Regions from separate parts of the Micromonospora sp. 050-3 genome, predicted to be linked through region 2. Evidence: riboswitches for the same ligand, from Rfam matches in the RefSeq annotation. Region 2 holds a riboswitch; the other holds the start of a gene.
What was found. Region 2 has a riboswitch for thiamine pyrophosphate ahead of thiE (thiamine phosphate synthase). Riboswitches for the same ligand answer to the same signal wherever they lie in the genome.
Positions count from the first base shown of each region.

Region 1: linked by a shared signal. The riboswitch ahead of ACLJOK_RS00460 (ECF transporter S component) and the one ahead of thiE (thiamine phosphate synthase) in region 2 are both predicted to bind thiamine pyrophosphate.

Region 1 covers NZ_JAJPVX010000001.1:87,714-102,661, forward strand. Annotated here, with positions in the region: gene gndA (NADP-dependent phosphogluconate dehydrogenase) at 1-242, opposite strand, end outside; gene ACLJOK_RS00440 (MTH1187 family thiamine-binding protein) at 432-728, opposite strand; gene ACLJOK_RS00445 (hypothetical protein) at 1,019-1,435, shown strand; gene ACLJOK_RS00450 (energy-coupling factor transporter transmembrane component T family protein) at 1,715-2,515, opposite strand; gene ACLJOK_RS00455 (ABC transporter ATP-binding protein) at 2,512-3,942, opposite strand; gene ACLJOK_RS00460 (ECF transporter S component) at 4,062-4,655, opposite strand; TPP riboswitch at 4,730-4,834, opposite strand; gene ACLJOK_RS00465 (alpha/beta fold hydrolase) at 4,942-5,772, shown strand; gene ACLJOK_RS00470 (aminoglycoside N(3)-acetyltransferase) at 5,802-6,608, shown strand; gene ACLJOK_RS00475 (sugar isomerase domain-containing protein) at 6,605-7,354, shown strand; gene ACLJOK_RS00480 (DUF6328 family protein) at 7,494-7,997, shown strand; gene ACLJOK_RS00485 (acyl-CoA dehydrogenase family protein) at 8,102-10,099, shown strand; gene ACLJOK_RS00490 (hypothetical protein) at 10,163-10,330, opposite strand; gene ACLJOK_RS00495 (hypothetical protein) at 10,489-11,097, opposite strand; gene ACLJOK_RS00500 (Fur family transcriptional regulator) at 11,167-11,565, opposite strand; gene ACLJOK_RS00505 (ArsR/SmtB family transcription factor) at 11,562-11,861, opposite strand; gene ACLJOK_RS00510 (metal ABC transporter permease) at 11,905-12,771, opposite strand; gene ACLJOK_RS00515 (metal ABC transporter ATP-binding protein) at 12,775-13,536, opposite strand; gene ACLJOK_RS00520 (metal ABC transporter substrate-binding protein) at 13,533-14,480, opposite strand; gene ACLJOK_RS00525 (hypothetical protein) at 14,535-14,792, opposite strand; gene ACLJOK_RS00530 (antibiotic biosynthesis monooxygenase family protein) at 14,822-14,948, shown strand, end outside.
Region 2 covers NZ_JAJPVX010000003.1:258,724-273,671, forward strand. Annotated here, with positions in the region: gene ACLJOK_RS29260 (ThuA domain-containing protein) at 1-2,791, opposite strand, end outside; TPP riboswitch at 3,104-3,213, shown strand; gene thiE (thiamine phosphate synthase) at 3,208-3,834, shown strand; gene thiO (glycine oxidase ThiO) at 3,828-4,991, shown strand; gene thiS (sulfur carrier protein ThiS) at 4,982-5,182, shown strand; gene ACLJOK_RS29280 (thiazole synthase) at 5,179-5,958, shown strand; gene ACLJOK_RS29285 (thiamine phosphate synthase) at 5,955-6,632, shown strand; gene thiD (bifunctional hydroxymethylpyrimidine kinase/phosphomethylpyrimidine kinase) at 6,629-7,414, shown strand; gene thiC (phosphomethylpyrimidine synthase ThiC) at 7,432-9,024, shown strand; gene ACLJOK_RS29300 (hypothetical protein) at 9,186-12,428, opposite strand; gene ACLJOK_RS29305 (cupin) at 12,505-12,813, opposite strand; gene ACLJOK_RS29310 (LLM class F420-dependent oxidoreductase) at 12,810-13,760, opposite strand; gene ACLJOK_RS29315 (ABC transporter ATP-binding protein) at 13,763-14,548, opposite strand; gene ACLJOK_RS29320 (ABC transporter substrate-binding protein) at 14,819-14,948, shown strand, end outside.

The sequences.
Region 1 (14,948 bases), on a different contig from region 2:
CCGGCCTTCACCATGACGATGACCGCGCGGGGGCGTTCCAGTGCTGCCACGAAATCGGCCATCGTCTCGCCCGGCACGAACGTGCCCTCGTCGCCGTGCTCGGCGACCAGGCTGCGGGTGCGCTCCGGCGAGCGGTTGTGCACTGCCACCGTGAAGCCGTTGCGGGCCAGGTTGCGGGCCACGTTGCGACCCATCACCGCCAGCCCGGTCACACCGATTTGTGCCCTCGCCTGATCAGCCATCCGTGCCGCCACCTCTCGTCACACCACTATCAGCGTTTGGAAACTTACCGTGATGTGGGCCGATACGGACCAGTGATCGACGTCCCGTTACTACACGTGATGTGGACATTGCCGCTGGCGGCTCGGGCTCTCGACGCTGGTCGGTGAGCCCCGCACAGGGAAACGTGTCGTCATTCCGCGCCGCGCACGTCAGCCTTCGGCGAGACGGGCTTCGATTCGGGCGATCTTCCCGGTCAGCGCGTCGGTAACCCCGGGCCGGACGTCGGCCTTGAGTACCACACTCACCCGGGGCGCCTGCGCGGCGACCACGTCGACCGCCCGCTTCACCACCGCCATCACCTCGTCCCACTCGCCCTCGACGGTGGTGAACATGGCATCGGTCCGGTTGGGCAGGCCGGACGCACGGACCACCCGCACCGCCTCGGCGACCAGGTCACCCACGGAGTCGTCACCGCCGAGCGGGGTGATCGAGAACGCGATCAGCATGTGCCGATCGTGCCAGTAAAAACGGATGCGCGTCGGTCGGGCGGTGGCTACCGTACGAACATGCGCAACTGACGCCCCACTTCCGAGCCGGCCCGCCGTCCCGCGTCGCGGACCGTGCGCTCCTGGGCGTCCCGCATCCCCTCCCCGCCGTTCGGCGGCGATGGCCCTGCCTGGCCCCGGTGAGCAGTCCCTTCCCCACTCGACCGTCGCGCAACGGCGGTCACCAGCCGATCCGACCGACCGCCGCAGCGCGGGACCGGCCGTGCCGGTCGGCATTGAAGGAGGCCCGGATGCCTGCCAGGCGTAACCCGAAGAAGTCCCGTACCCCCAGAGCGACGCCGCTCGGCGTCGACCCGGCGGCCGGCCACGGCCCGCTCCCAACCACCCTTGCGGCCCTCGACCTCGCGGTCGAACCGGCTTTGCCGGCGGTGCTCGTCGAGCCGGCAACGCTGGCCGAGCCGGCGCCGCAGGTGGCACTGATGGAGGCGGTGCTGCCGGAGCCGGCGCTTTCGGACGAGCTGGCGGTGCCGGCAGCTGTGGACGTGCCGGCGGTCGTCGACGCGCCGTCGGTGGGCGATCTGCCGAAGCCGACCGGCCGACCGAAGGCGCCGACGGCCGGGCCACCGCAAGGCAGCGGCAACCGCTCCGGCGGCGGCCGCAGCCAGCAAGCCGGCCAGACCCGCCGCTACGCCTTCCGCCGCAGCTAAATCGAACCACCCCACCCGCCCCGCCCCGCCCCCGCGCCCCCACCCCGCGCCCCGCCACTAGCCCCGCCGATCTTCCACTTTCTGTCCTCGCATAACCGGCTTATCGGGATGATTCGGCGACAGAAACCGCAAGATCGGCGGGAGCGGTGCGTGGGCGCTGGGTGGTGACAGCACTATCAGGGATGTAGTGGCCTCCGTGGGCAGCGAGGCCACTACATCCCTGATGTTGTGCGGATCTTGGCGGCGGGCGCCAGCGGCGGGCGCCAGCGGTGGGTTGGGTCAGCTGATCAGGGGGCGGAAGGCGCCTAGGAGGATGCTCGTGGTGAGGGTGGCTGCGGCGAGGACGGCGGACCCGGCGATGAGGAGGACGTCGGCGCGGGTGAAGTGCTGCCGGCGGGCGACGGTACGGGGTGTGCCGGCGTCGAAGCCACGCGCGTCCATCGCCACCGCCAGCCGGGTGCCTCGACGGATCGCCCCGACCAGCAGCGCGAACGCGGTGGAGGCGAAGAGCCGCAGCTTCGCCACCGGGTTGCGTCCCGCGTCGACGCCCCGGGCGCGCCGGGCCATGCTGATCATCTGCCACTCCTGACCGAGCAGCGGCACCAGCCGGAACGCGGCCAGCGCCCCGATGGCGAACCGGGCCGGCGCCTTCGCGTTCTGGATCAACGCGTCGGCCAGGTCGGTGGGGTCGGTGGTCGCGAAGACGATTACACCGGGCAGGGCCACCGCGAACACCCGCAGCACCAGGCCGAGCGCGGTGAGCAGGACGCCGGTGCTCACCAGTACCGGTCCCGCGTCCAGCAGGACCCGGCCGGACCGGTCGGCCGCGAACAGCACCAGGGTGACCAGGATGCCGGCGGCACTGAGCAGCAGTGGCCAGGCCCGCCGGGCCAGCACCCGGTAGCGGATGCCGAACAGCGGCAGGACGGCCAGTTCGAGGGCGATGGCGATCGCCGGGGCAACCGGGTCCAGGGTCGCCAGCAGTGTGAACGAGAAGACCAGCGCGGCGGCGACCTTCGCCACCGGGTTGCGGCGGGCCAACGGCGCGTCCGGCGCGGCGACCGGCTCGATGCTGATCATCGCTGGTCGTCCGTGGCGCGGTGCAGGGTGACGGTGCGATCGGCGAGCGCGGCGACGAAGTCCGCGTCGTGGGTGACTGTGACGACGCCGTGCCCGGCGTCGCGCAGGTCGGCGAAGAGGTCCACCAGTTCCCGCCAGGTCCGCCGGTCCTGGCCGAAGGTGGGTTCGTCGCAGATCAGCAGGCGTGGCGCGGTGGCCAGGGCGGTCGCCACGCTCAGTCGCCGCGCCTCGCCACCCGAGAGGGTGTACGGGTTGGCGGCGGCGAGCCGGGCCAGCCGCAGTCGGTCCAGCAGCCCGGCCACTGTCTCCTTGACGGCTGCCTCGGTTTGGCCGGTGCGGCGCGGGCCGAGCGCCAGCTCGTCGAAGACCGTGCTGGTGACGAACTGGTGCTCCGGATCCTGGAAGACCGACCCGATCCGTCGGGCCAGCGCGGGTGCCCGCCACCGATGCGGGGAAGTGCTGTGGTCCGCGCCGGCCAACTCGACGGACGCGGTGACCCGCCCACTGCCCGGCCGGAGCAGGCCGCCGAGCAGCAACGCCAGGGTGGACTTGCCGGCACCGTTCGGTCCGCGTACGGCGAGTGCTTCACCGGCGCGTACCGCCAGGTCGGTGATGCCCAGCCGGGGCGGCAGGCCGAGCCGGTCGGCGGTGAGCAACAGCTCCCCGGGGCCGGCGGTGGCCGCCCGAGGCGCGATGGGGTGACCGGGCACCCAGACCCCCTCGGCGGCCAGGGCGGCACCGTGGGCGGCGAAGACCGCCTCGGGTGTGCCGTCCGCGCGGACGCCGCCGCCCGGTTCCAGGACGACCACCCGGTCGACAAGCGGCAGTGCCTCGGCGACCCGGTGTTCGACCAGGATCAGCGTGGTGTCGGCGTCCAGCGCGCCGGCCACCGCGTGCCGGACCAGTTCGGCGCCGGCCGGGTCGAGGTTGGCGGTCGGCTCGTCGAGCAGCAGCAGGGCGGGGCGCAGGGCCAGCGCGCCGGCCAGAGCGAGGCGTTGCTGTTCGCCGCCGGAGAGCGCCGCGGTGTGGCGGTCCCGGGAGTACGGGAAGCCGACGCGGTGCAGCGCCTCGTCCACGCGGGGCCAGATCTCGTCGGCCGGCACTCCCCGGTTCTCCAGCCCGAAGGCGACGTCGTCGCCGCAGCGCGCCATCACCAGTTGGGTCTCCGGGTCCTGGAAGACGATGCCGACCCGTTCCCGCCCCTTGCGCGGGTCGAGCCCGTCGATCTCGACGGTGCCCTCCTGCTCGCCGGAGTCCTCGGGAAGCAGCCCGGCCAACGCGCTGAGCACTGTGCTCTTACCGGCCCCCGACGGCCCGAGGAGCAAAACCCGCTCCCCAGCCTCAACCCGCAGGTCAACACCCCGAACGGCCCAAGCGCGGCGCCCAGCGTGCCGCCACCCGAACCCCCGCAGCAGTACCCCGCCCACCAAACCACCCCCTCCGGGCAGCGCCCCCGCCTCCACCCTGCACGGTCGATCATGAGGTTGACGGTGGTTATGAAGATCCATCCGCCCGTCAACCTCATGATCGACGCGAGTGGGTGGGGTCAGATCAGGGCTCGGTTTCGGCCTGCTGGGAAGCGGTCCAGGACGCCGGTGTTGGCCAGGGCCTGGGTTAGCAGCCAGCCGCCCAGGCCGGCGATCACTGTGGCGCTGACGATGGTGAGCAGCGCGTACGGGATGCGGTAGTCGGTGAGCGCGTAGTCGACGTTCCAGACGAAGAAGTCGAACAGCGCTGCGCTGAGGCCGGTCAGCGCGCCCGCGAACACAGCTGTCGGCAGCCGGAACGACCGGTACCGGAAGGCGGCGAAGGCCAGCTCGGCGCCGATGCCCTGCACGATGCCCTGCGGGATCACCGTGCCGGCCCACTGGCTGCCCAACAGCGCGGACAGGACCGCGGCCACTGTTTCGCAGTAGAGCGCGGCGCCGGGCTTGCGGATGACCAGCCCACCGATCACCGCCGGCATCAGCCAGACGCCGTAGAGCAGCGTCTGCGCCGGCGGGAAGAAGGCGAACGCGCCCTCGGTGGCGCTCCAGACCAGGCCCCAGGCCCAGAAGATGACGCCGAAGGCGACCGCGATCACCGAGGCGACCACGATGTCGATGGTGCGCCAACGGTGTGTGTCGGTGGTGGAATTCATGTGTTGCTCCCAGTTCGTGAGTGCGAACCAGAAGAAGACGCACGCCGCGTCCGGTGGCACCGGACTGCGGCGCGGCTGGAGGTCGACCGAACTCCCTGCGCTGGCATTACCCAGATCAGGTTCGAGGGTCTGCGGGCGTGCCCGCACTCTCAGCGCTGTGCGCTCCCCTGTCGGATATGAAGTTGTCTCGCTGACGCTAACACCGACCAGGGTCGCGGGCCCAGCAGGGCATCCGCCTGACCTGCGGGAGCGACCGGCGCACCGCCGTCTGGGTACGCTTCCGATCATGCGGGTTGACGCGCGAGGCTTCACGTTCGAGGTGACCGTCGGCGGTCCGACGGACGGCGTACCCGTCCTGCTGCTGCACGGTTTCCCTCAGCACAGCGGCGAGTGGGACGACGTGGTGCCGGCGCTGCACGCGGGCGGGCTGCGCACGTACGCGCTGGACCAGCGCGGTTACTCACCCGGCGCCCGGCCCACTGCGGTGGCCGACTACCGGATCCCCGAACTCGTCACCGACGTGGTGGCGGTGCTCGACGCGCTCGCGCTGGACGCCGTGCACCTGGTCGGCCACGACTGGGGCGCGATAGTGGCCTGGGGGGTCGCCGCCCGGCACCCCGAGCGGGTGCACACGCTGACCGCGGTGTCCGTACCGCATCCGGCGGCCATGGCGCACGCCCTGAGCACCGACGCCCAACAGAAGGCCCGGTCGTCGTACATCGCGCTGTTCCGCAAGCCCGACAAGGCGGAGAAGGTGCTGCTGGCGTGGCACGCCACCGCGCTGCGCAAGCTGCTCGGCGGGGTGGGCGACACGTCCCGGGTGAACCGGTACGCCGACCCGATGCGTGAGCCGGGGGCGCTCACCGCGGCGCTGAACTGGTACCGGGCGATGTCCCGCGCCGACCTGGCCGGCGTCGACCCGGTCGCGGTGCCCACCACGTACGTCTGGAGTGACCGGGACGTCGCCATCGGCCGGATCGCCGCCGAGGCGTGCGCGCAGAACGTCACCGGGGACTACCGGTTCGTGCAGCTGCCCGGGGTGAGCCACTGGATCCCGGACGCGGCGCCGGCCCCGCTCGCCGAGGCGATCCTGGCCCGAGCCGGCGGAACGGCCTGAGCTGTGCGGGTCACCGAAGGAAGGTCATCGTGACCACGGACGCCAGCGGGCCGGGCAGCCGTCGCTCGATCGCCGCGCAGCTGCGCGTCCTGGGCGTACGCCCAGGCGCGACGCTGCTGGTGCACGCCTCGCTGCGTCCGCTGGGCTTCATCAGCGGCGGCCCGCACGCGGTGGTGCTCGCCCTGCGCGACGCGCTCGGCCCGGACGGCACGATCGTCGTGCCCACCCACACGCCCGACAACAGCGACCCCGCGCAGTGGCGCAACCCCCCGGTGCCGGCGGACTGGTGGCCGCTGATCCGCTCGGAGATGCCGGGCTTCGACCCGGCGGTCACCCAGAGCCGGTTCATGGGTGCGCTCGCCGAGACGGTCCGCGGCTGGCCCGGTGCGCTGCGCAGCTCCCATCCGCACGTGTCGTTCGCCGCGCTCGGCCCGGCCGCCGAGCAGGTGGTGGCCGGGCACGCCCTGGCGGACATGCTCGGCGAGGGCTCCCCGCTTGCCCGCCTCTACGACCTCGACGCCGACGTGTTGCTGCTCGGCGTGGACCACTCGGTGAGCACCTCGCTGCACCTGGCTGAGTACCGCTGCCCCGGCTCGCCCCGCGAGCGGATCGGTGCTGCCGTGCGTACCGCCGACGGTGGTCGGGAATGGGTGTGGTGGCAGGACGTACGACTCGACGCGGACGACTTCGCCGCGTTGGGCGGGGACCTGGAGGCCACCGGGGCGGTACGCACCGCACCGGTCGGCACCGGGACCGGCAGGTTGATGCGCCAGCGGGCGGCGGTCGACTTCGCGGTTCGTTGGCTGGCCCGTAATCGAACGACGGAGGACGTATGACGGTGAGTGCCGAGGACTACCTGGCCGTGGTGACCGAGACGATCGGCCAGGTGGCCGCCAGTCAGCGGGAGGCGGTGGGGCGGGCCGCCGACCTGATCGCCGAGGCCGTCCGAGCCGACGGCGTGGTGCACGCGTTCGGCACCGGGCACTCGGAGGCCCTCGCCATGGAGATCGCCGGACGGGCCGGCGGACTGGTGCCGACCAACCGGATCGCGCTACGCGACCTGGTGCTGCTCGGCGGCGAACCGGCCGACCGGCTGGGCCCGCTGCTGGAACGGGACCCGTCCGTCGCGCACCGCCTCTACGAGTTGGCCCCGGTGCGTCCCACCGACGTCTTCGTGCTCGCCTCGAACTCCGGGGTCAACGGCGCGATGGTGGAGTTCGCCACCCTGGTGAAGGAGCGCGGGCACGGGTTGGTGGCGATCACCTCGGCGCGGCACTCCGGCCGGATGACCTCCCGGCACCCGTCCGGGCGCAAGCTGAGCGACCTCGCCGACGTGGTGCTCGACAACGGCGCGCCGTACGGCGACGCGACGCTGCCCCTGCCCGGCGGCGGTGCGGTCGGCGCGGTCTCCTCGATCACCGCGGCGCTGCTGGCGCAGCAGGTGACAGTGGAGGTGGTGGCGCGGTTGCTGGCGGCGGGGGAGCGCCCCCCGGTCTACCTGTCGGCGAACATCCCGGACGGCGACGCGCACAACAACGAGCTGGAGGCGCGGTACGCGGGCCGGATCCGACGCGGGTCCTGACAGGGTTCCGGTGGCCGGCTTGCGTCGCCGAGATGAACGGCAGATGTCGTGAACCAGTTTCGCGCTCGGCCGGGTGGGGCATTGGCGTTGCTGCCGGCGGCCGGGACCGCCGGCAGTAACGTCTCACCGGAGGTAGCGCGTGTCCAAGGAGACCGAGAAGCAGCGCTGGCAGCGCAACTTCGCCGACCTGCTGCAGGAGTTGCGGGTCGCCCAGACCGGCGTGCAGATCCTCTTCGCCTTCCTGCTCACCCTGCCGTTCAGTAACGGGTTCACCGAGACGACGGAGTTCCAGCGCGACGTCTACATCGTGGCGTTGCTCGCGGCGGCCGCCGCCACCGCACTGATCATCTCGCCGGTGGCGTTCCACCGGGCGCTGTTCCGGCAGGGGCGCAAACCGGAGCTGGTCCGCTTCGCGCACCGGATGGCCACCGGCGGCCTCGCCTTCATGTTGATCGCGATGGTCAGCGCGGTGCTGCTGATCACCGACTTCGTGCTGGACCGGCCGATCGCCTTCCTGCTCAGCGCCCTCGCCGGAATCTGGTTCCTCACGTTCTGGGTGGCCCTGCCGTTCGCCCGACGCAGCTGGGGTGAGGACGACATCGACGACGATGACGACGACCCGGACACGATCAGCGGGCGCTGACCGCGCCGATCTTCACGCAGCGCTACCCCTGGGTAACAACCGGGGGTAGCGTGGCAATAGTCGCGCACGTCGACGCAGCCGCACCGAGCTTCGAGGGGGCAGCCGTGACCACGACGCAGAATGGCCGACCGGCACCGGACGGCCCCGACTCCGAAACCACGGCTGGCGCTGCCGCGCCGCTGCCCGCGGAAGCCGGGCAGGTCACCGAGAAGGAGGCCCGGCAGGTTGCCGAGGCCGCCCGCGAGTCCACCTGGGACCGGCCCAGCTTCGGCAAGGAGCTGTTCCTCGGCCGGTTCCGGCTCGACCTGATCGACCCGTGGCCCCGATCCGATCCGGAGGACGTAGCTCGCGCGGAGGAGTTCCTTGGTCGGTTCCGCGCCTTCCTGGCCTCCGAGGTGGATGGTGAGGCCATCGAGCGGGACGCGTCGATACCCGACTCGGTGTTCCACGGCCTGGCCGACCTCGGCGCGTTCGGCATGAAGATCGACCGGAAGTACGGCGGGCTCGAGCTGAGCAACCTGCACTACTGCCGGGCGCTCATGCTGGCCGGCTCGGTCAGCCCGGCCATCGGCGCGCTGCTCTCGGCACACCAGTCGATCGGGGTGCCGCAGCCACTGAAGATGTTCGGCACCGCCGAGCAGAAGCAACGCTTCCTGCCCCGGCTCGCCGCCGGCGAGGTGTCCGCGTTCCTGCTCACCGAGCCCGACGTCGGCTCCGACCCGGCCCGGCTGGCCACCATCGCCGAGCCGACCGAGGACGGCACGGGTTACCGGCTCAACGGGGTGAAGCTCTGGGCCACCAACGGCATCGTGGCCACCCTGCTGGTGGTGATGGCCCGGGTGCCGGCCACGGAGGGCCGTCGGGGCGGCATCACCGCGTTCGTTGTGGACGGCGACAGCCCCGGCATCACTGTCGAGCGGCGCAACGAGTTCATCGGCCTGCGCGGCTTGGAGAACAGCCTGACCCGGTTCCACGACGTGATCGTCCCCGCCGAGAACGTCATCGGTGGCGAGGGCAAGGGGCTGAAGATCGCCCTGACCACTCTGAACACCGGCCGGCTCTCGCTGCCGGCCATGTGTGTGGGCGCCGGCAAATGGGCGTTGAACGTGGCCCGGGGGTGGGCCGCCGACCGCGTCCAGTGGGGAAGGCCGGTAGGCGAGCACGAGGCGGTCGCGCAGAAGCTGTCCTTCATCGCCGCCACCACGTACGGCATGGAGACCATGCTCGACCTTTGCTGCCTGCTCGCCGACGACGACCGCAACGACATCCGGATCGAAGCGGCGCTGGTCAAGCTGTACGCCAGCGAGATGGCCTGGAAGATCGCCGACGAGCTGATCCAGATCCGGGGTGGGCGCGGCTACGAGACGGCCGACTCACTCGCTGCCCGAGGCGAACGCCCGGCCGCCGTCGAGCAGATGCTGCGCGACCTGCGGATCAACCGGATCTTCGAGGGCTCCACCGAGATCATGCACCTGCTGATCGCGCGGGAGGCGGTCGACGCCCACCTGTCGGTGGCCGGCGACATCATCGACCCGGACGCGGGGCTGGGCCGCAAGGCCCGAGCCGGCGCGCGAGCGGGTGCCTTCTACGCGAAGTGGCTGCCCACCCTCGCCGTGGGTCGGGGGCAGAGCCCTTCGGCGTACGCCGAGTTCGGCCCACTCGCCCCGCACCTGCGCCAGGTGGAGCGTTCGTCACGCAAGCTGGCCCGGTCGACGTTCTACGCCATGTCCCGCTGGCAGGGAAAGATGGAGCGCAAGCAGGCGTTCCTCGGCCGGGTGGTCGACATCGGCGCCGAGTTGTTCGCGATGTCAGCGGTCTGCGTCCGGGCCTCCGCCGAACGGGACAGCCGCCCGGAGAACGTCGAGCTGGCCGACCTGTTCTGCCGGCAGGCGCGGGTACGGGTGGACGCCCTGTTCGCCGCACTCTGGGACAACACCGACTCGGTCGACACCGCCGCCGCGAAGCGCATCCTCGCCGGCCGCTACGCGGGCCTGGAGGAGGGCGTGCTCACCCCGTCCGACGAGCTGCCCTGGGTGGCCCGCTGGTCGCCCGGCCCGTCCACCGCCGAGGACGTCCGCCGCCGCATCCCCCCAAAGCCCTGACCAGCCCGGTCGCGCCGGCGCGACGCCATGCGGGCCGGTGGTCGCGCGGGGCAGCGGTGTCGGTCAGCGGGAGACCGCCCAGGCCAGTACTCCCGCCAGGATCAGACCGTTGAGCCCGGCCAGGGCCAGGTACGCCGCGGGTGGGATCTTCCTGCCCCGGCGGACGAAGGAGACCAGAACGGCGGCGTAGCCGAGCAGCAGGACGGCGATGACGACGAGGAAGTAGAACACCCGACGACTTTAACGACACCCTCGTCGGGCTGAACCTGCGCCCAGCCGAACGGCTGTGCGTCAACCCACCCTGCCTGGTCGATCATGGAGTTGTGGTGGGTCACAAAGCACCCGCCAAACGTCCAAGCCAGGCACCACAACTCCTTGATCGACGGGGCTCAGCGACTTCGGCCTCGTAGGCCTAGTTGGCGCAGCTCGAGGGCGGCCAGGGCGTCTACTGTCGTGTCGTCGCCGCGTCGCCACGCCTCGGCTACGTCCGGACCGATCCGGGTGAGTTTGCCCAATGGTTGGGTGGCCAGCGCGCGCAGGGCGAGCAGGTCCCGGCCGGCCGGCCCGGCGGCCAGCTTCGCCGCTGATCCGGCCCGGCGCATCCAACGGACCCGCAGCGGCAGCCAACCGAACAGCACGATGCCGAGCGGGAAGATCAGCACCGCGATGGCGAGGGCCAGGGCGAGCTGGTCGACCAATTGCTGCTGGTCGCGGCCAGCGTCGGCCAGCGATCGGGCGGCGTCGGCGGCGCGCTGGAACGGTGCGGTGAGTTCGTCGCCGACCAGTGGCACCCGCCCGACCTTGCTGCCGGCGTCGCCCAGGTTGTCGGCGAGCCCACTGCCGGCGCCCTCCAACTTCTGCCCCGGCACGGCGAGCTTCTGCACCAGGTCGTGCAGCCACAGCGCGCCGCGGATCGCCACGTACACCCAGGCGACGACGAGCAGGTCGGTGAGCAACTGACGGGCGGCGGTCGGAAACCGATCGGCATAGATTTTCACGCCGGCCAGCGTGCCACGAACGCCCCGCCCGGTGTACCCGTCAAGTGAGCCCGGATCGCGATCTGACGGTCAGCGCGGGCAGGTCGGGCAGGTGCCGAAGATCTCCAGGGTGTGGCTGACGTCGGCGTAGCCGTGCTGCGCGGCGACCCGATCGGCCCAGCTCTCCACGGCCGGGCCGGCCACCTCGACCGTACGCCCGCACACCCGGCAGACCAGGTGGTGGTGGTGCCCCTCGCTGCACCGGCGGTAGAGGTGCTCGCCGCCCGGCGGACGCATCACGTCGATCTCACCGGCGTCGGCGAGCCCCTGGAGGGTGCGGTAGACGGTGGTCAGGCCGACCCGCTCGCCGCGCTGCCGCAGCATCGCGTGCAGGTCCTGAGCGCTGTGGAAGCCCTCCATCTCGCCCAGCAGCGCGCTCACCGCCGACCGCTGCCGGGTGTTGCGCACCGCGGCGCTGCTCTCGCTCATGATCCCTCCCCGGCGTGGCTGACCGCGTCCGCCACGATGTGCGCGACGTGCTCGTCGACCAGGCTGTAAGCGATCTCCCGGCCTCGGCGGGACCCGCGCACCACGCCCGCTCCGCGCAACACCCGCAGGTGCTGGGAGACCAGCGGTTGTGCCGCCCCGAGCTTCTCCACCAACTCGTGCACGCACCGCTCGCCGCCGGCCAGCTCACTGACGATGGCCAGCCGAATGGGCGCGGACAGGGCGCGGAGCAACTCGCTGGCCCCGTCGAACCCGTCGTAGCCCGTCGCGCTGGTCATCCCGCAACGGTAACCAATACCACCGACGTCGCGCTGACCAGGCTCAGCTCAGCACGACCTCGTGCGGTTCCGGGGTCGGCGCGGCGGTCGGCGTCGTCCGGCGGCGCACGACCCGCCAGACAGCGCCGGCCACGGCCACCACCAGGAACGAGGCGATCGCCACCAGCACCACCGAGGCGCCCGGCGCGGTGTCCGCCGTGGCCGCCACCCAGACACCCGAGCCGGCGGCGAAGAGCCCGAGCGCCATCGCGGCGGCCATCGTGCTGCGGAAGCCCCGGGTGACCTGCTGCGCGGTGGCGACCGGCACCACCATCAACGCGCTGATCAGCAGCACTCCGACGGCCCGCATGGCGATGGTCACGGTGACCGCTGTGGCGACAGCGATCAGCAGGTTCAGCGTGCGGACCGGCAGGCCGGAGACCTGGGCGTACTCCTCGTCGTGACTGACCGCGAAGAGCGCGGGCCGCAACGCGATCATCGTGACCAGGATCGCCGCGCCGAGCACCCCGATGGTGGTCAGGTCGGCGGGCGAGATGGTGGTCAGCGACCCGAACAGGTAGGCGTTGAGGTTCGCGCTGGTCGCGTCGGAGAGGCCGACCAGGAGTACGCCGCCCGCGATGCCGCCGTAGAAGAGCAGGGCCAGGGCCAGGTCACCGGAGGTACGCCCACGAGCCCGGACGATCTCGATGGCGATCGCGCCGATGGTGGCGGCGATCACCGCGACCAGCACCGGTGAGCGGTTGAGCAGCAGCCCCGCCCCGACGCCGGTCAGCGCCACGTGCCCCACACCATCGCCGATCAGCGCCAGCCGGCGCTGCACCAGGTAGATGCCGAGCGCCGGCGCGGCCAGGCCGATCACCAGCGCGCCGATCAGGGCGCGCTGCATGTAGGGGTACTGGAAGAGTTCCATGGGTCAGTTGCTCCACAGCCCGGCGGGCTCGTCGTAGCAGTGCGGGTGCACGTGGTCGTGGTCGGGCTCCGCGTGATGGCCGGCCGGGTCCGGCACTGCGCCGTCGTGGGCGATGCGACCCTCGTGAACGACGACAGCCCGGCTGATCACCGGTCGCAGCGGGCCCAGCTCGTGGGCGACGAGCAGCACCGTTCCGCCCTCGGATACGAAGTCGCGCAGCGCGCCGGCGAACGCCTCCTGGCTGGCCGCGTCCACCCCGGCGGTGGGTTCGTCGAGCACCAGCAGCTCCGGCTGGCCGGCCAGGGCGCGGGCGATCAGGGTGCGCTGCTGCTGGCCGCCGGAGAGCGTGGACACCGGGTCACCGGCCCGGTCAGCGAGCCCGACCGCGCGCAGCGCGGCGTCGACGGCGGACCGGTCGGCTCGACCCGGCGGACGCAGCACCCCCCGACGGGCCAGCCGGCCGGAGGCCACCACCTCCCGGACGGTGGCCGGTACGCCGCCGCCGGCGCCCAGGCGCTGCGGGACGTACCCGATGCGTGCCCACTGCCGGAACCGGCGCAACGGCCGGTCGAAGAGGATGACCGAGCCGGCGCTGATCGGCACCAGCCCGAGCACGGCGCGGATCAGGGTCGACTTGCCCGAGCCGTTGGCGCCGAGGATCGCGACCACCTCGCCGGCGGTCACTGTGAGCGAGATGTCCCGGAGCACGGGGCGGCCGTCGTAGCCGACCACCCCGTGCTCGACGGTGATGACAGGTGAGGTCACGAGCAGCTCAAGGCCGTCTGCAGGGTCCGCAGGTTGGTGCGCATCACCGAAAGGTAGTCCCCGTTGCTGCTGGCGGCGAGCCCTTCGATCGGGTCGAGCACGGCGGTCTTCGCGCCGACCTGACCGGCGATGGTCTCGGCCACCTTCGGGCTGACCAGGGTCTCGAAGAAGATCGTGGTGGCCTGGTGCTCCTTGGCCTCCTCGATCACGTGCGCGAGGCGCTGCGGCGAGGGCTCGACGTCCGGGCTCAGCCCGGTGATGCCGACCTGGTCGAGCTTGTAGCGGTCGGCGAGGTAGCCGAACGCGGCGTGGCTGGTGACGATCTCCCGCCGCTGGCAGGTCGCCAGACCGTGCTTGAACTCGCCGTCCAGGGTCGTCAGGTCGGCGCGCAGGGCTGCCGCCCGGGAGGTGTAGTCGGCGGCGTGGTCCGGGTCGGCCTTGCCGAGCCGCTGGGCGAGCTGGTCGCCGATGCCGGCCAGTCGGGTCGGGTCGAGCCAGACGTGCGGGTCCTTGCCGCCGTTGCCCTCCTCGGCGTGCCCCTCCTCGCCCTCGTGGTTGTGCCCGCCGGCGGACGCGTCCAACAGTGGCTGCACGCTGGTCACGTCGAACGCCCGGTCGCCGCCGTTCTGGGCCACGGCGTCGTCCACCGCCGGCTGGAACCCCTTGAGGTAGACAATCAGCTCCGCGTCGCTGACCTCACCGACCTGGCTCGGGTTGAGTTCCAGGTCGTGCGGCTCGGCGCCGGGCTTGGCCAGGTTGGTCACCCGGACCGCGTCGCCGCCGATCCGCTCGGCCAGGAACTGGAGGGGGTAGAACGCTGCCACCACGTCGACTCGCTGGGGATCGGCGCCGGCGGCACCACCGCTGGAGCAGCCGGCCCCGGCACCCAGGGCGAGGAGGGCGGTCGCGGCGGCGAGGACACGGTACGTGGCGCGGTTGGTCATGTCGTCAACTGTCCGTGGCAACGATAATGATTGTCAAAAACGCATGATTGCATGTCAGAGGAGCTTCGCGAGGCCCACAGTCACCAGCAGGGTGAGCATCACCAGTCGGATCAGCCGGGTCTGCGGTGCCTGAACCGCCCAGGTCGTCGCCAACAGGGCGATCAGGACCCCGGCGAGCGCGAGCGTGAGCAGCCCGCCGATCACCCCGGGCGTGAAGAACGCCACCAGCACCACCACCAGGGTGAGCAGGAACACCGACGTCGGGTTCGCCCCGGCCAACCGGGCGAGCAGAGGGCGCTGCGTACGCTGCATCCCACAGACTCTACGAGGAGGAACCCCCGGTGCTGGTGACCAACCGGTTCGTGGTCGACGTCGATGCCGCCGACGGCTTCACCGAACGGGCGCACGCCGCCCTCACCGCGCTGGCCGCCCGGCCCGGCTACCTGCGCGGCCAACTGGTCCGGGCGC
Region 2 (14,948 bases):
CACGCCCGGTGGCGGTGAAGTACTCGGCCTGCTTCTGCTTCGGCTGAAGGATCTCGATCTGCCGACCGGTCAGGGCACCGGCGCCGCCGGCACCACCCTCGTCGGTGTAGGTCGCCTCGAAGACCGCGAAGACGTTCGCCTCGGCGCCGTGCCCGGAGGCGAGCGACGTCTGGACGGTGCCGGTGCAGCCGGTGTGCTGCTCCAGCGGGTGGGCGTGCTCGTCGTGACCGAGCAGCACCTGAAGCTGCACCCGGTCACAGTCGATCTGCCCGTCCTCGGGGTCGGTCACCTTGATCGAGTAGCGGACCTGGTCACCCCAGTTGAAGAAGCCGCCGTCCGGTGGGAACTCGATGGTGACCGTCGGCGCGGTGTTGCCCACGGTAACCGGCACGTTGGCCACCGCGGTCCGGCCCTTGGGGTTGGTGACGGTGAGCTGGGCGGTGTAGTTGCCCGCCGTGGCGTACGTGTGGGTCGGGTTGGCCTCGGTCGAGGTCTGCCCGTCGCCGAACGTCCAGGCGTAGGTGAGCGTGCCACCGTCCGGGTCCCGGGAGCCGGCGCTGGAGAATGTCACCGTCAACGGCGCCGGACCCGAGGTCGGGTTGGCGGACGCCGCGGCGATCGGCGCGCGGTCACCGGCGGTGTAGTCGATCCGGTAGACGCCCGAGTTGTCGTTGTTGCCGCCGAAGCCGCTGCCCCACTCGATCAGGTACAGCGCGCCGTCCGGGCCGAACTCGAAGTCCATCGGCCGGACCATGCTCATGCCGGTGAGCAACTGGTTGATGTCCACCAACGACTTGCCGTCGGGGGTCAGCTGCATGGTGTACATCTTGTTCTGGTTCCACTCGCCGAGCAGAGCCTTGCCGTCGTAGTACGCCGGCCACTTGCGGTTCGAGTTCAGGTCGGCGTCGTAGCGGTAGACCGGGCCGCCCATCGGGGCGCCGCCGCCGCCGATCTCCGGGTAACGCGCGTCACCGGCGTACCCGTAGTCGACGGTCGCCGGGACCACCGGCGGGAGGTTGGTCAGGCCCGTGTTGTTGGGCGAGTTGTTCACCGGCGCCGCGCAGTCGAACTTCGGACCGCTCGGGCCGGACGGGAACGTGTAGTCGTTGTACGCCTCGTTCGTGCCCGTGCAGTACGGCCAGCCGTAGTTGCCCGGGGTGACGACGTTCCACTCGACCAGACCGCGGGGGCCCCGGTTCGGGTTGTCCGCGTTGGCGTCCGGTCCGTAGTCCGCGACGTACAGCGTGTTGGTCTTCGGGTCGGTGCCGATCCGGAACGGGTTGCGGAAGCCCATCGCGTAGATCTCGGGACGGGTCTTTTCGGTGCCCGCCGCGAAGAGGTTGCCCGCCGGAACGGTGTACGTCCCGTCGTCCTCCGGGTGGATCCGGATCACCTTGCCGCGCAGGTCGTTGGTGTTGCCGGAGGTGCGCTGCGCGTCGTAGTCCTGGCGCCCCGCCCGCTCGTCGATCGGCGAGTACGAGTTCGACTCGAACGGGTTGGTGTTGTCGCCGGTGGCCAGGTAGAGGTTGCCATCGCCGTCGAAGGCCATGCTGCCGCCGGCGTGGCAGCAGGTGTTGCGCTGCGTGTCGACCCGTAGCACCTGCTTCTCGCTGGCCAGGTCGATGGTGTCGCCGGAAACCGTGAACCGGGACAGCAGGTTGCGGGTGACCCCGTCGTTCGGGGCGTAGTACAGGTACACCCACTTGTTGGTGGCGAAGTCCGGGTCGAGCCGGATGCCGATGAGGCCGTCCTCGTTACCGGTGAAGACGTCCAGGTCGACGGCGGTGACGGTGTTGCCGGTGTCCGGCTTCACGATCTGCACGCGACCGTCGCGCTCGATGTAGAAGACCCGCCCGTCGGGGGCGACGTCCAGCTCCATCGGGTTGCTGGTGTTGCTGTCCAGCGTGACCTTCTCGAAGTTCGAGGTCTTCGAGGCGCCGCAGTCGGCGTTCTCGACGCCGGCCGCAGTGCGGATGCCGCCGAGCAGGTGGGAGAGGAACTCGGGCTCGGCGTACGACTCCCGGGTGTGCCCCAGGCCCGTGTACCAGGACCGGCCACCGTCGTAGTCCTGACACCAGGCGACCGGGTGGTCCGCACCCATCGCGCCGGCGCCTGGGGTGTAGCTCTTCTCGTCCAGGCTGGCCAGCACGTGCACGTCCGGCCGAGGGTTGGTCTGGTAGTTGTACCACTCGTCGAACCGGGACCACCGGTCCGGCAACCCGGCCGTGGACGGGTGGGCGTGGTCCTCCACCTTGACAGTGGCCTGCTGGTTCTGCGGGTGGTTGGCGAAGTACGCGCCGACCAGGTCGCCGTACCAGGCCCAGCTGTACTCGGTGTCCGACGCGGCGTGGATGCCGACGTAACCGCCGCCGGCCTTCACGTAGCGCTCGAACGCCGCCTGCTGGTCGGCGTTGAGCACGTCACCGGTGGTGGAGAGCCAGATCACCGCCTTGTACTTCGCCAGGTTGGCGTCGTTGAATGCGGCGCCGTCCTCGGAGTTGTCCACTGTGAATCCGTTGTCGACGCCGAGCTGCTGGATGGCGGCGACGCCGGTGGGGATGGAGTCGTGCCGGAAGCCGGCGGTCTTGGAAAAGACGAGGACGGAGAAGGGATCGGCCGCGGCCTTTGGCGCCTTCGGCGCCACCTGGCTGACCGGGGCTGCGGCTTTCGCATCCCGTGGGGGGACCTGGGCGGCCGCCTGGGCGGGCGCGCCGAACAGGGTGGTCGAGGCCATGGCCAGGGAGATCAGGGTTGCGGTGATGGGTACGCGGGCACGACGAGAACGGGACACGCCGCCTCCTGTGTCGTAGTGACAGAGCTCGCGGGAGTCGGCTCGCCGAAGGCCGTCCCTGATGGAGCCGGTGGTCACACCGTGCCAGGGTGCCCCCACCGACATTTTGTCGAATCGCTGAACAAATTAATTCGGCTGGCTCGATGTCGGGCAAGATGCGGACGGGTAACGGTTCTGCAACGGGGGGCGACATTCCGAACAGGACCACATGAACTGCCCCATGGATCTCGGTCGTTCTGGTGCGGCCCGGTCCGCCGGCCACCACCGACCCCACGCCTTGGCAGGCCGGCGGATCTGTCGTACGGTGACACGCAAGTAACCCACGGGAGCCCGGTGTACCGGGCTGAGAGGGGGGCTGACAGCCCCCGACCGTTGAACCTGATCCGGGTAATGCCGGCGCAGGGAGGAGCGTTGCCGTGCCGTCCCTGGGGCGATTGCATCTCATCACCGACACCCGACCCGGTCGCGACCCACTCGCAGTGGTTCGCGCCGCCCTCACAGTGGCCCACGCCGACCTGGTGGTGCAGGTCCGGGTCGAGGATTCCGCCACCGACCGCGAGGCCTACGACCTGACCCGGCGGGTGCTGGCGCTCTGCGCGTCGTACCAGGCGACCTGCCTGGTCAACGACCGGCTGCACGTGGCGCTGGCGGCGGGCGCCGCCGGTGGCCACGTCGGCGCCGACGACCTGCCGGTCGCTGCCGCCCGCCGGGTGCTCGGCCCCACCGGCGTGTTGGGCGCCACAGCCCGCGCGCCGGGCCCGGCGCACGATGCCGTCGCTGCCGGCGCCAGCTACCTCGGCGTCGGGCCGTGTCACACCACCAGCACCAAGACCGGCCTGCCGGACCCCATCGGGCCGGCCGGGGTACGCGCCGTCGTCGACGCCGTCGACGTCCCGGTCATCGCGATCGGCGGGGTGACCGCCGCCCGGGTGCCGGCGCTGCGGGCCGCCGGGGCGTACGGGGTGGCGGTGGTCGGTGCCGTCTCCACCGCCGCCGACCCGGCACGGGCTACCGCCGAGCTGATCGAGGCCCTGACGTGCTGACCGGCCGGTCCCCGTCACCGCCGTCGAGCGACCGGGTCCGGCCGGACGTGGCAGTGGTGGGGGCGGGGCCGATCGGGTTGGCGATCGCCTGGCGTTGCGCCGCGCGCGGGCTGCGGGTGGTGGTGCACGACCCGGCGCCCGGCTCGGGGGCGTCGGCGGTGGCCGCCGGCATGCTCTCCCCGGTCGCCGAGGCGTACTTCGGTGAGCGGCAGCTGACCGGATTGCTGCTGGCGTCCGCGGCCCGCTGGCCGGCGTTCGCCGCCGAGTTGACCGCGACGACCGGAGTCGAGATCGGCTACCGGACCGAGGGCACCCTGATGGTCGGGCTCACCGGCGACGACCTGGCCGAGGCGCGTCGGCTGTGGGCGTACCAGCAGGGGTTGGGCCTGCCGGTGACGCCGCTGCGCCCCAGCGAGCTGCGCGACCGCGAACCGGCGCTCGCCCCACGGGTGCGCGGCGGCGCGCTCGCGCTCACCGACCACCAGGTCGACCCGCGGCTGCTGGTGCCGGCGCTGCGCACGGCCGCGCAGCGGGCCGGCGCGGTGCTCGTGTCGCAGCCGGTCCGGTCGTTGTCCGATGTGGACGCGCCGGTCACCGTGGTAGCCGCCGGGTGCGGGGCAGCCGCGCTCACCGGCCTGCCCGTGCGGCCGGTGAAGGGCCAGATCCTCCGGCTCCGCGCGCCCGACGGCGTCGCGCCGGGCTTCCGGCACGTGATCCGGGGGTACGCCGACGGCGAGCACGTCTACCTGGTGCCCCGCTCCGACGGTGAGGTAGTGCTCGGCGCGACGGTCGAGGAGCGCTCGGACACCACTGTCACCGCCGGCGCTGTGCAGCGGCTGCTGCGCGCCGGGGTCGACGTGCTGCCCGAACTGGCCGAGTACGACCTGGTCGAGGCGGTCGCCGGGCTGCGCCCGGGCACCCCGGACAACGCGCCGATCCTCGGGCCGCTGCCCGACCGACCGGACGTCCTGGCCGCCACCGGGCATCACCGGCACGGCATCGTGCTCACCCCGATCACCGCCGACCTGATCGTCGACCTGGTGCTCGGCGGCGTACCCGACCCGCTGCTCGCGCCCTTCGGGGCTGACCGCTTCGGGGGTGCCGCGGTGGCCGCGGGCGGAGCTGAACCGACGATGGAGGGGGACCTGTGGAGTTGACTGTGAACGGGGCCGGGCGCAGCGTCGTCGCCGGCGCGTCCGTGGCGGACCTGGTCCGCGACCTCTTGCCGCACCCCCGTGGGGTGGCGGTCGCGGTCAACGGCGAGGTGGTGCCCCGGACCGGCTGGCCGGCCCGGGCGCTGCGCGACGGTGACCGGGTCGAGGTGCTCACCGCGGCGCAGGGCGGGTGAGCGGCGTGCCGTTCGAGCTGGGTGGGGAGACCTTCACCTCACGACTGATCCTCGGGACCGGCGGCGCCGCGAACCTGCATGTCCTGGAGCAGGCGATCCGGGCGTCCGGTACCGAGCTGGTCACACTGGCGCTGCGCCGGGTGGGCACGGCGCCGGGATCCTCCGGTGGGCTGCTGGAGCTGCTGGACCGGTGCGGCGTACGCCTGCTGCCGAACACCGCCGGCTGCCACACCGCGACCGAGGCGGTGAAGGTGGCCCGGTTGGCCCGGGACGCGTTCGACACCGACTGGGTCAAGCTAGAGGTGATCGGCGACGAGCGGACGCTCCTGCCCGACGGGGTGGAGCTGCTCCGCGCCGCCGAGGAGTTGGTCGCCGACGGCTTCACAGTGCTGCCGTACACCAGCGACGACCCGGTGCTCGCCCGCCGCCTCGCCGACGTGGGCTGCGCCGCGGTGATGCCGGCCGGCTCGCCGATCGGTTCGGGGCTCGGCATCGGCAACCCGCACCACATCCGACTCATCCGGCAGGGCGTGGACGTGCCGGTGATCCTCGACGCCGGCATCGGCACCGCGTCCGACGCGGCGCTGGCAATGGAGCTGGGCTGTGACGGGGTGCTGCTGGCGAGCGCCGTCACCCGGGCGGCCGACCCGATGGCGATGGCCACAGCGATGCGGTACGCGGTCGAGGCGGGCCGACTGGCGGCCCAGGCCGGCCGGATCGAGCGCCGCTTCCACGCGCTCGCCTCCACCCCCGACGAGGGAAGACCCGAGCTGTGATCCCGCCGTCCGGGGTTGTCGTGTTGACCGACCGGCTCGTCGCGCGGGGCGGGCTCGACCTGGTGGTGGCGGGTGCCGTGGCCGGGGGAGTGCGCTGGGTGGTGCTGCGGGAGAAGGACCTTCCGCGCGCCGAACGCGCCGCCCTCGCCGCCGACCTGCGCGCGATCCTCGCCGACGTCGGCGGGACCCTCATCGTGGCCGGCCCCGACCCGCTCGGCGGCGACGCCGTGCACCTGCCCGCCGCCGGGCCGTACCCACCGCCAGCCCACGGCCTGGTCGGCCGCTCCTGCCACCACCAACCCGAGCTGAACCGCCTGAGCACCGAGCACTACGCCACCATCTCCCCGGTCTGGCCCACAAGGACGAAACCGGGTTACGGCCCACCCCTGGGACCGGACGGCCTGCAGAGGTTGGTCGAGGTCAGCAACGTGCCCGTGCTGGCACTGGGCGGAGTGGAGTCCCCAGAACAGGTAACCGCCTGCGTCAAGGCGGGAGCCGTCGGGGTGGCAGTGCTGGGCGCACTCATGCGAGCAGAAGACCCCACCGAAACAGCCACCACCCTGACCAGCGCTTATGCAGAGGCGGTCACCCCTGTGCTGATCCAAACCCGGCGCGGGGTCACCCAGGTCTCCACGTCAGGGCTGCGGCCGACCGCAACCAAGGAGGAGAAGTGACCCCGAGCACCATCCTCACCATCGCCGGCTCGGACTCCGGCGGCGGCGCAGGCATCCAGGCCGACCTCAAGGTCTTCGCCGCGCTTGGCGCGTACGGCACCAGCGTCCTCACGGCGGTCACCGCGCAGAACACCCGGGGTGTCGACGCGGTGCTGCCGCTGCCCCCGCGCACCGTCGCCGAGCAGTTGGACAGCGTGCTCACCGATTTCACCGTCTGCGCGGTGAAGACGGGGATGCTCGGCACCCCGGCGATCGCGGACGTGGTGGCCGAGGCGGCCCGGGACGGCCGGCTGCCTCAGCTCGTCGTCGACCCGGTGCTGGTCGCCACGAGCGGTCACCGGTTGGGCGTGGTGGGAGCGGTGGAGCGGCTGCTGCCGTACGCCACTGTGGCGACCCCGAACTGCGCGGAGGCCGCGGCGATCACCGGACGCCAGGTGGACGACGTGGCCGCGATGGTCGTGGCCGCCGAGGCCTTGGTGGCCGGCGGCTCGGAGTACGTGGTGGTCACGGGCGGTGACCTGGACGGGGGCGAGGCGGTCGACGTGCTGCACGGCGGCGGCGTCACCACGCTGTTGCGCGCGCCCCGGGTGACCACCCGGCACACCCACGGCACCGGGTGCTCGTTCTCGGCGGCGATCGCGGTGCGACTCGGTCTGGGCGATCCGGTGCCGGCCGCCGTGGGGGCCGCCAAGGAGTACGTGCTCCGTGCGCTGACCGGCGCGCGGGGCTGGGAGCTGGGCGCGGGGCGCGGGCCGCTGAACCACTTCGGCTGGTCCGCTTGATCACCAGGGAGGCTGTCATGCACGCACGAGGCAAGGTGTACGTCGAGGGTTCGCGGCCGGATGTCCGGGTGCCGTTCGCGGAGGTGGGGCTGACCGGGGACCTGCCGCCGGTGCGGCTCTACGACACGTCCGGCCCTGGTTCGGACCCGGAGGTGGGGCTGCCGCCGCTGCGCGGGCCGTGGATCGCCGAGCGGGGTGACGTGGCGCCGGTGCGGGGGGCGGGCACGCCGCTCGCCGGGGTGGACGGTCGCCGGCCCACCCAGCTCGCGTACGCGCGGGCAGGTGTGGTGACGCCGGAGATGGAGTTCGTGGCGATCCGGGAGAACGTCGACCCGGAACTCGCGCGGGCCGAGATCGCCGCCGGTCGGGCGGTGCTCCCGCTCAACGTCAACCACCCGGAGTGCGAGCCGGCGATCATCGGTAAGGCGTTCCTGGTCAAGGTGAACGCCAACATCGGCACCTCGGCGGTCAGCTCCTCGGTCGCGGAGGAGGTGGAGAAGCTGACCTGGGCCACCCGGTGGGGCGCGGACACCGTGATGGACCTGTCCACGGGCAAGCGGATCCACGAGACCCGTGAGGCGATCGTGCGAAACTCGCCGGTGCCGATCGGAACGGTGCCGATCTACCAGGCGCTGGAGAAGGTCGGCGGCGACCCGGTGAAGTTGAGCTGGGAGGTGTTCCGGGAGACCGTGATCGAGCAGGCCGAGCAGGGCGTGGACTACATGACCGTGCACGCCGGGGTGCTCCTGCCGTACGTGCCGCTGGCAGTGGACCGGGTGACCGGGATCGTCTCCCGCGGCGGTTCGATCATGGCGGCGTGGTGCCTGGCGCACCACGAGGAGAACTTCCTCTACACCAACTTCGAGGAGCTGTGCGAGCTGCTCGCGCGCTACGACGTGACGTTCTCCCTCGGTGACGGCCTGCGCCCCGGTTCGATCGCCGACGCCAACGACGAAGCGCAGTTCGCCGAGCTGCGCACCCTCGGTGAGCTGACGAAGGTCGCCTGGGCGTACGACGTCCAGGTGATGATCGAGGGCCCCGGTCACGTGCCGATGCACAAGATCAAGGAGAACGTGGACCTTCAGCAGGAGTGGTGCCACGAGGCGCCCTTCTACACGCTCGGCCCGCTGACCACCGACATCGCGCCCGCGTACGACCACATCACCTCGGCGATCGGCGCCGCGATGATCGGCATGTTCGGCACAGCGATGCTCTGCTACGTCACGCCGAAGGAGCACCTCGGCCTGCCGGACCGTGACGACGTGAAGGCGGGCGTGATCGCATACAAGATCGCGGCACACGCGGCGGACCTGGCCAAGGGGCACCCCGGCGCGCAGGCCTGGGACGACGCGCTGTCGAAGGCGCGGTTCGAGTTCCGCTGGGAGGATCAGTTCAACCTCTCGCTGGACCCGGAGACGGCGCGCTCGTACCACGACGCGACACTGCCCGCGGAGCCGGCGAAGACCGCGCACTTCTGCTCGATGTGTGGCCCGAAGTTCTGCTCCATGAAGATCACCCAAGAGCTCAAGGAGTACGCCGCGCGCGGCATGAAGGACAAGTCGGAGGAGTTCGTCTACGGCGGCAGCCGGGTCTACCTACCGCTCGCCTGACCCACAGTGTGAGTCATCCCCGGGGCGTCCGTCTGGCGTCGCGGGGTGATCGACTCGGGTTCATTGATCTCGGGGTGTCCGGAAGCTCGGGACAGCCCGGCTTCAATGAACCCGAGTCGATCAAGCGGCGATCGGTCGGTGCCTGAACGCCGGGTGGTGGGTCAGTCGCGGTGGTGTCGACCGGTGGAGCGCAACGATCGGCGGCCGTTCTCCTGCTCGGGCTCATTGTCCGACACCGGCTTGCTCAGACCGGCGACCCAGTCGACGAACTCCTCGTCCTGGGTCGCCAGCGGCTCGGCGGCGTCCGACGTCTTCGGGCTCTCCTCGTCGGCGCGGGACCGGTTGCGGCGGAACAGCCCGCCGAGCCGCCCTCGCCGGGAGGGCTGCTCCGCCACCTTCGGCGGCGTCGACGTTGCCGACGCGGCGTCAGCAGGCGTCAGATCGCCGGTGCCGGTGCCGGTGCCGGTGCCGGTGGCGCTGTCGGTGGTGGCGCTGTCGGTGGTGGCGTTGGTGGCGTTGGTGGTGGTGGCGGAACCGGAGGGCGCGCCCAGCGTGCTCGGGAACTCCGTCGGAGCCGGGTGTTCGGTCGGAGTGGCGGTATCGCTGGCATCGGTCGGCGCTGTGCGTGCCGTCGAGCTGTCCTGCGATCCCGCCGACCCGCGGCGCCGAGAGGTGTCGAATGCGTTCCAGGTGCCGGCCCGGCTCAGGTCCGGCAACGGTGCCCGATGGCGGGGCCTGGGCATCGGCCCGGTCGGCCCGGTCGGCTCGTCGGGATTGCTGGGCCCCTCAGATTCCGTTGCCTCCGGCTCGGAGGCCTGCGGTGGCACCGTCCATGTCGGGGTGACCGGCCAGGCCGAAGGCGCTGGCGTCCACCGGTCCGCGTCCGGGTCACTGGCGGCGGTGGCCCCGAACAACCCGGCGGTGGGAACGTCCTCGGCGGCGGGCCGCGCGCTGTCGGTGCCACGAGCCCCGGCGATTGCAGAATCGCTTGTCGCGTCCGCCGGTGCTGCCTTGCTGCCCGTGTCGGCCTTCGGGACGCGCGCTGTGGCTTCCGCACCAACCTGGCCGGCGGTGGTTGGCACCGCCGCTGCTGGCGTCGCGTCGGCTGCGGTGGTGGGTGCTGGCGTCGCGGTGGTGGCGGTGGTCGGGATGTGTGTGGCGTCGGTTGCCGTGGTCGGGGACTCCGGGTTGGTTGGCACCTGCGTCGCGCCGTCTGCGGCGGTCGTCGAGGCGGCCGGCTTTTGCTTCGACCCGGTAACGGGGGTGGCCGGTGCTCGCTTCGCACCGGTAGCGGTGGTCCGGGCTGCCGCTGCCGTGCCGGCGGCAGCAGCCGAGAGGACCTCGGAGGTCGAGCTCGACCGCTCGCCCAGGCTTCCCCGGCTGGGCGCCGGAGTGTCGGTGGCCGCGTCGGAGCCGGTGCTGTCGGCGGACCTGCCCGGCCGGGTGCCCTTCGTGGCACGGCCGGTGGTCGTCTCGCGGGCGGGCGTCGCGTCGGTGGTCGTCTCGTTGGTGGTCGTCTCGCTGGCGGTTGCCGGAGCGGCAGGGGATGTGTCGTCAGCCACGTCGGAGGCGGTGGCGTCCGGGTTGGCCTTCGGCTTACGGCTGCGTCGCGGCTTGATCGTCGGCGGCGCCTCGGGCGTGTCCTGGTCGGCCGTGCCCGTGCTGCTCGTGCCCGTGCTGCTCGTGCCCGTGCTGCTCGTGCCCGTGCTGCTCGTGCCGGTGGCGGCGGGACTGGGAGCGTCCGTGCCAGTCGGGACCGTGCTGGTCGCCTCGGTGCCGCTGCCCGTGCTGGTCGCTGCTGCGCTGCTCCGGGCCTCCCGGATCGCGGCCGCGCTGGTCCGGGCGGTGCTGCCGGTCGCGGGGCTGGGCGCGTCCGAGCTGGTCGGAGCGCTGGTCGCGGCCGCGCTGGTCGTGCCGGAACCGGGTGCACCCGTGCTGCTCGGGGTGGCGGTGGACCTGCGGGTGGTGCGCCCATCGGTCGGCCCGCCACTGGTCGCCGAGCTGCCGCTCGTGCCCGTCGCGATGCTGCCGCCCCGGCCCGTTGCCGCGCTGCCGGTCAGCTCGTCGGCCGCTCGGCCGCCCGTCGGGGTCGCGGCGTCGACGCGTCCGGCCGTGGTGCCAATCGCGGAGGCGTCGGTGACCTTGCTGACGTCGGTGCTGGCCGAGGGCTCGGTCGTGGCCGGGACATCATCGTGGCGCGGCAGCGTCTGCCCTGCGGCGCTGAACTCACCGGTCGGCGCGGTCACCCAGGCCGCGGGCTGAGTCGGGGCGGCAGGAGAAGCAGTGGCGGGAGCCGGACCGTGCTGTCCGCTCGCCGTGGTCTCCGGCCAGTCCCAGTGGGCCGGGACGGTGCGTACGGAATCGGGGTCGCCCGCCGCCCACGGACCCGCAACGACGCCGCCAGGCTGCGCGGTGGCCAGCTCGGCGTTTGTCGTCTCCGTGTCGGTGCGCTCGGCGCTGTCCCGGTCGTTCGCCGCGCCGGGCAGCGCCGGGCCGGCGGGCAGTGGGCGCAGGATGGCGGTGGGCTCGATGGCCTGCGGATCGGCCGCACGGGTGCCCGTCGGCCAGCGCAGCAGCGCGGCGGCGGCCGCGCCGAGTGCTCCGGCGAGGATCGCGATCAACGAGCCGTAGTAGGGGGCGGCCTGATAGCGGTCCACAGCGTCGCCCGGACCGGCGGTCAGGTAGGCGAACGCCACCAGCACCGGACCGGCCACCCCGGTGGCTCCGCTGACCAGTGGCGCCTGGCCCCGCCAGCGAGCCAGCCCGGCGGTCGCCGCGCCGGCCAGCAGCGCCACGATGGGCAGCAGGAGCAGCGCCAGCCGCTGTGCTGCGGCGTCGTCGAGCCAGCTCGGCTCCAGTACGCCGAGCCGTACGGTCGGCAGTGGGCCGACAGCGCCGAGCGACGGTAGGACGGAGATCAGCGCCAGCAGCCAGACCGCGCCGGCCACGGCCGCCATGTTCCAGCCCAGCTCGGGCCGGAGCAGGACGGCGATCGCGGCCCCCGCCCCGATCACCGCACCGACCATGGCGCAGATGCCCACCGCCCAGACCGGGTCAACGGAGATCAGCTCCGCGGCGCGGGCGGGCTGCATGCAGAGCGGGGCGATGACTGTGGCGCCGAGCGCTGCAGCGCCACCGACCGCCAACTGCCGGCCGGTGCCGACCGCCGGAGTGTCGCGGCGCGCGAGACGTCCGGTCAGGACGGCGCCGGCAACGGCTGCGTTCGCGGCGAACCAGCCCACCCAGACGAGCTGGGCCGGCCACTGGTTGACGGTCGTACCGGTGAATGCGCCGGTCAGGCGGACGATGCCGAAACCGTACGCGACGCCGAGCTGGCCGGCTCCGGCCAGCACGCTCACCCCGAGCGCCGTGAGCAGCAGTCTGCCCCAGGTCCGAAAGGCCATGTCCGGCACGTTACGCACCCGGTACACCCGATTGCCACCGGCGCGCCGCGCGGCACGCCGGTGGCAATCGGCGGGTCTACTTGAGTTCGACCAGCCGGGCCAGGTAAGTCGTATCCCCGACATTGGTCAGCATGTGCACCGCGCCCGGGTCCCGGTAGACCACTCCGCCGGTGGGCTCGTCGGCGTCGATCCGGGTGCCGTCGATGGTCTGTACGACGTTCTTGGCGCCCTCGATCGCCACCACCAGGTAGGGGTGGTCGTGCCGGTGCAGCGGCTGCCGCTCGCCCGGTTCGAGGCGGATGTGCCAGACCCGGACCCGGTCGTTCTCGTACACGACCTCCTGACCCACCGGTCCGAGTTCGGTTCCGTCGATCACGTCGGTCATCGTGCTCCGTCCAGTTGGGGCAGCACCTCGGCGGCGATCAGCTCAAGGTGGTCGAGATCATCGAAGTCGATCAGGCGTAGGTGAACCCGGGTGGTGCCGATCGCGGCGAACTCACCGATCCGCTGCGCGAGCTGCGCGGGGGAGCCGACCACCGGGTCCTCCGGTGGCAGCGCGCTCTTCTCGTGCAGGGGTGCGGCCCGGCGCTGGGCCTCCGCGTCGGTCCGGCCGATGGCGACGACGAGCCCGGCGGAGAGCACCAGCGGGTCTCGCCCGGACTCCGTCCGTCCGGTGCGCTCACACGCCTCGCGCACCCGGTCGTACGCCTCGGCGGTGGCCGCCACGGACTTGAACGGCATGTTGAACTCGTCTGCGTACCGAGCGGCCAGTTCAGGGGTGCGCTTGGGGCCGCGCCCGCCCACGATGATCGGTGGGCCGGGCACCTGCACCGGCTTGGGCAGGGCGGGCGCGTTCACCAGCCGGTAGTGGTCGCCGGTGAAGCTGTAGGTCTCGCCGGACGGGGTTCCCCACAACCCGGTGATCACCTCAAGCTGCTCGGCCAACCGGTCGAAGCGCTCGCCGACCGCCGGGAACGGGATGCCGTACGAGGTGTGCTCGCGCTCGTACCAGCCGGCGCCGATGCCCAGGTCGACTCGGCCGCCGCTCATCTGGTCGACCTGCGCGACCATCACGGCGAGGGGGCCGGGCAGACGGAACGTGGCCGACGTCACCAGGGTGCCGAGTCGGATCCGCTCGGTTTCCCGGGCCAGCGCGGCGAGGGTCAGCCAGGCGTCCGTGGGGCCGGGCAGGCCCGGGTCGGCGCCCATCGACTGGTAGTGGTCGGCGCGGAGGAAGCCCTCGTAGCCGCAGGCCTCGACCAGCCGGGCGAACCGGAGCTGGGTGTCGTAGCTGGCGCCACGGTTCGGCTCGGTGAAGACCGACACCCGCATGGTCAGTGTCCTTCCGCGCCGGCGGTGGCCGGCTGCTCGCGTTCCATCAGCAGTTCGTGCAGGTCGGCGCTGACCTGGGCGACGTCGGCCAGGTGGGCGTTGCGGCCCAGGGTGCGGGGCCGGGGGATGGTCACGTCGACGACCTTGCGGATCCGGCCGGGGCGGGGGCTCAGCACGACCACCCGGTCGGCGAGCAGCACCGCCTCGTCGATCGAGTGGGTGACGAAGACGATTGTCGGCTTGTTCTCCATGTGCACCCGCTGGAGTTCGCCGGAAAGTTCCTCGCGGGTGAGCGCGTCCAGCGCGGAGAACGGCTCGTCCATCAGCATCACCCGGGGCTCACCGATCAACGACCGGCACAGCGACACCCGCTGCTGCATACCGCCGGAGAGCTCGTGCGGCAGCCGCTTCTCGAAGCCGGCCAACCCGGCCACGTCGAGCAGTTGCCGGGCCCGCTCCCGGTGCTTGGCGCGGCCCCAGCCGAAGACCTCCACCGGCAGCAGGACGTTGTCCAGCACGGTGCGCCAGGGCAGCAGCGCCGGCTTCTGGAACAGCATGGCGATGTCCTGGCGGGGGCGGGCGATCGGCGTGCCGGCGACGGTGATCTCACCGGCGCTCAGCGGGAGCAACCCGGCGATCAGCCGCAGCAGCGTGGACTTGCCACAGCCGGAGCGGCCGAGCACGGCGACGAACTCGCCCTCGGCGACGTCGAGGTTGATGCCACGCAGCGCCTCCACCCGGCCGGAACGGCCCTCGAAGGTACGGGACACCCCGGACAGTCGGATCATCTCCGGCGTACCTCCGCTGAGTCGACGGTCAGGAATCCGACAAAGGCTAGCCGCCCAGTCGAGGTATGGCACCGGCTGGGGTCGTCGTCAGGTTGTTTCCGTTCCGCAACCCGATACGCCTGGCGTCACAACTGTGGGTTTCTCGTACGCTGTGCCCGCGAAGAGTCCCCTCACGACGGCGGCGCCCGGCTTCCACCCCTCCCGCCGGCCCGTCACGACAACCCCCTCCGGTGGCCTGCCGGCCCCGGTCGGAAAGGACATGGTGCACTGATGAGAAGGCTGACCCGTACGGTCGCTACGGCCGCGCTGGCCACCGCCCTCGCCCTTGTCTCCGCCTGCAGCAGCGGGTCGGATTCGGCCGGCGACGCCAAGGGCGGCGACAGCAAGACGCCGGATAAGG